DNA from 3 places in the Paenibacillus sp. JJ1683 genome. Region 3 is predicted to be linked to each of the others. Evidence: riboswitches for the same ligand, from Rfam matches in the RefSeq annotation. Region 3 holds a riboswitch; each other region holds the start of a gene.
The links. Region 3 has a riboswitch for cyclic di-AMP ahead of ACUC6J_RS00535 (C40 family peptidase). Riboswitches for the same ligand answer to the same signal wherever they lie in the genome.
Positions count from the first base shown of each region.

Region 1 (2,268 bases), 2.8 Mb from region 3:
TACTCATCCGGATTTCAGGAAGGCCACACCAGAACGCTTTCGCCACCAGATTACAAAAACAGAACGCATTTTAGAAGCCAGCGCAGGTTTTCGGCCCAGATTAATACGACCACCCTATGGTGAAATCACGGAGCCTCAAATTCAGTGGGCGCGTCGTCATGGGTACATGATCGTCAATTGGAATGTGGACTCTCTAGACTGGAAGGGATTAAGCAAAACACAGATTCAGCGTAACGTGATCCCGGCTACCAGACCTGGCTCCATTATTTTAATGCATGCAGGTGGAGGTCAAAGTTCCAACTTGCAAGGTACTGTCCAAGCTTTGCCGGGTCTAATCCACTCTTTAAAAGCTAAGGGCTACAAGTTTGTCACAGTCCCCCGGCTACTTCACACATCGGAACGAAAATAACAGTATGTCTAAGCCTCGTATATACCAACAACGTAAAAAGGCTGCCTTGACGAGCAGAGTGCTTCTGCTTGTAAGACAGCCTTTTTTAGCGATAAACGACCGTACTGATAAGAAGTCGTCCCAGTTATATGTTGTGTGCTATAATATTAAGTTTACATAATATATATTATGTTTAATGAAATCAAATATATGCACAATGCTATTTATCAATAACGTACAGTTTCACATTTTGGAAGCCGAAGTCGTTCACGAATGATTTGTTGCCAGGGATAAAGATATCAATCCGCTTTCCGGTAATAGCGCTGCCCTGATCACGGGCAACGGCTACAAAAGAATGGTCTGGCAAGCCGGGATGGGAATAGCCTGTAACTAGCACCTTTGTCCCCATAGGAATGACTTTCGGGTCTACTGCAATTGTACCCAGTTTAAGCGGATTACCGTAGTAATCGACTGCACCCCATTTGCCATTTTCATCAGCTGCGGCTGAATATGCTGTTGCTTTAACATCAACAACTTTACTGTAATTGAATGTTTTGCCCCATGCTTCAATTGTTGGCCTCTCATTCGCTGGTGCTTTCTCCGTAAGAAGCTGTGGTTTCGAATCCGAAGCCGCCTTCACACTTTTTTCGTCTGGCACTTTAATTTGTAGACCTGCATATATGTTGTTGGACGCAATATCCGGGTTAGCCTTCGTCAAGTCATCTACCGATACCCCATAACGTTGAGCAAGCAAAAAGAAAGTATCGCCTTCTTTGGCAGTATGAAGCGAAGCAGCATTTGCTACTCCAGCTGTCTGTGCCAATCCTGCAATCGCTGCGGCAAGCACCGCAAATTTCATGGTTTTTCCAATATGTTTTAAGTGTTTCAAAGATATGTACCTCCTCTGTTATGCCTGCGAAGTTAGCTGTCGGATTCGGACTCAGGAGAAGCCCTATGCTTGTGCAATTCACCCCTAGGCATATTCCACAACATCTATATGACGCATTGGAATAATTGCCGTTGTTACGTCCCCCGCACTTCCCATGGTTTGAGCCCAGCACCTGAGTAATTGTTATCATTGCTGCTGCCCCGGTAAGTTTTGGCTTACTGCATAATATCACAATTTTGTAACCTTATCTGCATGAAAATGTTGGGAACCTTGAACATCATACTATATCCATTACAATTTTGTCATCAAAAATCGGTTTTTTGTTACGAAAATATGGAGATATGGTGACAAAAGGAGAAAAGCCCTCCGTGAAATATCATCACGAGAGGGCTTTGTCAATAATTCATAAAAGCATTTTCTTACAGCACTTTAGCCAGAAAATCACGGGTACGATCATGGCTTGGAGTTCCGAAAACTTGCTCCGGCGTACCTTGCTCTATAATTTGACCGTTGTCCATAAAGATGATTCGGTCTCCTACCTCACGAGCAAAGCCCATTTCATGCGTCACGATCACCATCGTCATGCCGCCTTCAGCGAGCTTCTTCATCACATCCAGAACCTCTCCAACCATTTCAGGGTCCAGGGCAGAGGTAGGTTCATCAAACAGCATTACGTGCGGCTGCATGGCCAGAGCGCGTGCTATCGCTATACGTTGCTTTTGACCGCCAGATAACTGGTTCGGGTAGGTATTCTTTTTATCCTCAAGACCCACGGTCCGCAGGAGTTCCAACGCAATTTTCTCCGCTTCTTTCCCCGATTGCTTCTTCACCTGCGTTGGTGCAAGCGTCAGATTCTGCAGTATTGTTTTATGTGGAAACAGATTAAAATGCTGGAAAACCATCCCCATCTTCTCCCGAGTCGCATTAATATTATGACCACGGGCCGTAATCGGCTCACCCTCAAACAAGATTTCCCCTTCTGTTGGCTGTT
Region 1 is NZ_CM129820.1:3,107,381-3,109,648, forward strand. It holds gene ACUC6J_RS13170 (polysaccharide deacetylase family protein) at 1-409, shown strand, start outside; gene ACUC6J_RS13175 (3D domain-containing protein) at 609-1,277, opposite strand; cyclic di-AMP (ydaO/yuaA leader) riboswitch at 1,284-1,453, opposite strand; gene ACUC6J_RS13180 (amino acid ABC transporter ATP-binding protein) at 1,697-2,268, opposite strand, start outside.
Region 1: it holds a riboswitch for cyclic di-AMP, as region 3 does, so the genes downstream of both, ACUC6J_RS13175 (3D domain-containing protein) here and ACUC6J_RS00535 (C40 family peptidase) in region 3, are expected to answer to the same signal.

Region 2 (2,268 bases), 110 kb from region 3:
CTTTCCCTGCTTTTGAAAACAAAATAAGAAGAGGGTATCCTCTTCTTAGCATGGCATAACTATGTTGTTAATACTATCGCATTGTCCTCAACATACACAACCTGTTTTAGTTGATTTCCGGCTTTACAGGTCCGATAACATATACGGTTTTACCGTGCTTACGACCAAATTGGTTGGCCCGGCTCAAACTCTCATAATACACATCGATTTTGTGGCCTTTAATCGCGCCACCGGTATCCTCCGCACGGCGGAAGCCCACCCCTTCAATATACACCCACCACCCGATTGGAATTACACTCGGATCGACAGCGATGGTGCGTCCTTCCGTGACACGTGTGCCGGAGGCGGTACGTGTACCGATACCTGGCTCTTGTGCGGAATACGCCGTCATGGAGACGTTTTGTAAAACTTTTCTATAATTAAAATTAATACCTGCTTTACGGACAGCACTGCCCGAACTAACCTTTGTAGCCTTAACTGCATCTTTAGGGCCGATGGAAGCAGCTAGAACGACCGGTTTTTTCTTCGTTCCTACCGCAATTACCTTATCCACACGATTCTGTGCGACTTCCTTGTTGACCAGCTGTTTGGATACCAATTTTCCATCATGGTATACCTTTTGAACATGCTGGACTACCACACCCGATTTGCCACTTTGAATGACTCGATTATCGCCTTTATAGAGACTTGGATCTGCCGTTTTGATGACCTGATAAGGCACTTGTTTTTTCTGTTCGACCTGCTGTTTCTTCACACGGACGATTTTTATGTCCATGTTAGCTGAAACAGAGGCATCCAACGCAGGGTAAACTTTATCCGTTGATGATAATTTATAGCCCGAAGTGCGAATGGCACCCTCTACTGTATTTTCTGTTGTGTACAGCTTTTTCGTCTTATTGCCTGAGGATACTTTAACCTGATTGGCACGTTTGATGACTACGCGATCCCCATCCTGTACTGCTCCATTTAGCGGCATGGAAATTGTATCATGCGGCTGAAGTGAAATAGAATGCTCATTGAGCAAATCTTGGAGCTTGGATTCCCGGGTTTCTACCGCAGATGCCTTACCATCGATGACAAAAAAGACTTGTTTTTTTGATTGCGTGTACATCAGAATTGAAATCATAATCGTTAGTGCGATTAGAAAAATAGCAACCAAAGCAGCCTGGCGCACATTCTCTTGCTTCCAACGTAATACGTAAGACATGCTGGATGAGCGTGACTCATGGGTCTCCTCTTTTCGGAAAATGCCCATTTCCTCCGTCCTCCTTACATAGCCCGCCGTCTGGAGTAAGACATAGTTGATCGTTGACGTGACTATAACAGATTTTCTACAAGACAAGCCCGTACTGCGACTGTCCTGCACCATGTACCCGTCTTCGCGGCATGCTGTCCTCCCCTGTTTAACCACAGTATGATGACAGATTTTCTTTTATTCACAACAAAAAAAGCCAAAGAAAGAGACTAGAGAGCTCTTTCGTGGCTTCCAACATGTGTGAATATGCGGGAAAACTCATGCACGAGATGGCTTCTCTCTTGTTACGCTTACGGGGTTAGCTGTCGGGTTCGGACGTAGAGAGTCGCCCTAGCTTAGGTCAACCGCTCATGGCGGTCGCCTTCACATTCACCCCGAAGACCCAGAAAGAAATCGAAATACGGCTTCTCTACCTGTTCATCCCATTCGGGAAATGAATTTCGGTTGAGCCGGCTGCTGAAGAGACATTCTCTCTTGCACATACGCCGGACGTACTGTAAGCCATATCGGTTCCCCCGTTCCCTGCAAAAGGGACTCAGCGAGACTGGTTCATGAAATGATTTGTTGATGTTTACACTCAACAACAATTCACTGAAAAGATGATATCCTGTTTCCATGCATGTTGTAAAGCAGGTTTCAAGTACATTTTTTAAAATATTCGGTTAAAAAATTGTAATATTCTTGAGTTTCCTGCAACAAAATCATAATTAGCTCCGTCTATCTCTTTATTTTGATTGATTTCTTCGCTTTTTCACTGAATGTCAAATCGTTCCAAAGCATTTTGGGTCGTAATGGATACCAATTCCTCCACCGTAATTCCCTTAATTTGGGCGGCTGCCTCTGCCACCAATCTCACATGGGCCGACTCATTTCGCTTCCCGCGAAACGGATGAGGCGTCAAGTATGGTGCGTCCGTTTCAATCAGCAGACGATCCAGCGGAACCTGGGCCAGTACCTCTTTTGGCTGCTTGGCATTTTTGAACGTTATGGGCCCGCCAAAGGAAAGGTGAAAG
Region 2 is NZ_CM129820.1:29,545-31,812, reverse strand. It holds gene ACUC6J_RS00140 (3D domain-containing protein) at 107-1,255, opposite strand; cyclic di-AMP (ydaO/yuaA leader) riboswitch at 1,527-1,806, opposite strand; gene ACUC6J_RS00135 (TatD family hydrolase) at 2,007-2,268, opposite strand, start outside.
Region 2: it holds a riboswitch for cyclic di-AMP, as region 3 does, so the genes downstream of both, ACUC6J_RS00140 (3D domain-containing protein) here and ACUC6J_RS00535 (C40 family peptidase) in region 3, are expected to answer to the same signal.

Region 3 (2,268 bases):
ATGAAAAACAACAAACCCGTTGGAGTGTAAGTGTAACCAAGCTGTTGGAGACACTGCTTGGAAGTCTGTCATGGTGAGGTGTCTATAGATGCGGACTGTTATAAAAGAAGGCTGGGCGCTGGTACGCATACGCTTTTATATCGTTATCATTTTATTTCTGTATCGTCTGCTGTGGGGAGTATTTCTCTATAGGCTGGTACAGTCTGCCGTTATCCCGCTGCTGCTACGTTATCCTGATCAGAGCCAAAACGAACTGGGAAAGACCTTGTTTTGGATGGAGGGCCAGATCGCCTTGATGGACAGCCGGGAAGTACATGTGTACTTGTGGATATTACTAGGGGCGACCGTATTGCGCATACTAATCACTCCCTTCATTAGAGCTGGCATATATCAAAGCCTGCATACCGATGCGTCTGAACCGCAAAGCCTGTCCTTCTTCAAGGGGATGAAACGCCACGGTATGTCATCGCTATTGTATTACATCATCGAGTTGGGTTTGCTGCTGCTTCCCGCCTTTTGGGTGGTACCGAGACTCTATCCTATTGTAGTAGGAACGTTGCAATCTTCCTCTTACCTGCTACATTTGTTGCCCTATGCCATGGGGTGGATAGCTTACGGTTGGGTCATTCGGCAGTGCATCCTGTATATGCAGTTGGGCACTGTCAGTGGTCACACCATACTATCGTCCCTGCTCGCCTTCTTTCGCCAGCTTCTTCCGGCTGTTGGTGTATCCCTGTTGCTAGGTACTTGTGTGTTGCTAGTTTTCGGTCTATTTGGCACCGTGGCGATGATTTGGACGGGTATGTTGGCGCTGATTCTCCAGCAATCGTATCATTTTGTTACCAGTCTGGTCAGGCTGTGGCATATCAGTTCACAGTATCGGCTATGGCACATCGATATCTCCAGGAGAGGCTAACCCCTCACAATATGCTCTCTCCTGTATTTTCAGCTGTCGAAAAAACTTTTTTCTTTCCCGTGCAAACAGCACATAACTGAATACTGTTAACAGAATCTGTTCCTGGAGCGTTAGGAACAGATTTTTTTTGTAACTTTTTGCGATGAAACATTTGCCAAAGCCTGCTGTCTTTGTTACAATAATCGCAGTGAACTGATAGTAACAACTTTGTAATCTTTATTGTAACCTTTATCTTAAAAACATCGTTGTCGTGAATACTGCTCTCCAAGGTGCACATCTTAAGTTAAGCCTAATTCCTGGCACCTAGGAAGCGGGGGAACCAGTTTGGGTGAATTGATCTCGCAACAGAGTGGTCATAGGGGAACCTTCTACCGAATCCTTAAGCTAACCTCGCAGGCATTGGAAGGGGTATATTTTTTTTGAAGAAGAAGCTAACGATCGCAGCCATGGGTCTCGCCATTGCCTTTACATCTTTTACATTCGGTGGCAGCAGTGCATTTGCAGACTCTAAGATGGACCAGGTCATCCAAGATGCCAAAGGAACGAACTACAGAAGCGGAGGCACTACACTCGAGGGATTCGATTGCTCCGGCTTCACAATGTATGTATTCAACAAACTGGGAATTAAACTGCCGCATCAATCTGGATCACAATTCAAAATGGGTTCTTCTGTATCCCGCGATGAAATGAGACCAGGCGACCTGGTGTTCTTCAACACCACAGGAAGAGGCGTTTCCCATGTAGGTATCTTCGTAGGTGAAGGGAAATTCGCCCACTCCTCGACTTCACGTGGTGTAGTAGTTAGCTCACTGAACGAAAATTATTACGCTAACCGTTATGTCGGTGCAAAAAGAATTATGAGCACAGACGCTTACCATTCTGTAGCTTCAGATATTCCTGATGACGACAACGTAGAATAACTACCGCACAGCAAGCTAACCCTAGCCGCAATTTGATTCTGGCCGGAATCGAATTGCGGTTTTTTATGTCCACTACATCGCAATGATTATCATTACTGACGAACTGACACCTCAAAAGGTTTCAATTTTAGCGAACATCGTCGGTTTTACCGTCACCGCTGGGGGAGCATATGAGCAGTAAATCCTTCTTATTGAATGTATACCCGACTTAGGTACGAAATAAACACGCTTGCCATTCTCCTACAACTTGTCTACAATCTGTGGTTAATGATTGAAGTACCTGCATAAGGAGGAATGAAAAAGTGCCGGCCTCAATATCCAACTACCGGATCGTACCGATGGACGAGCATCAAGCGGCTGAAATCTGTGAGTGGCGCTATGATCCCCCCTACAACATATACGGCTGGCTTCCCTGGGAACAAATGAAGGCAC
Region 3 is NZ_CM129820.1:134,570-136,837, reverse strand. It holds gene ACUC6J_RS00545 (M1 family metallopeptidase) at 1-77, shown strand, start outside; gene ACUC6J_RS00540 (hypothetical protein) at 89-916, shown strand; cyclic di-AMP (ydaO/yuaA leader) riboswitch at 1,193-1,330, shown strand; gene ACUC6J_RS00535 (C40 family peptidase) at 1,336-1,836, shown strand; gene ACUC6J_RS00530 (GNAT family N-acetyltransferase) at 2,139-2,268, shown strand, end outside.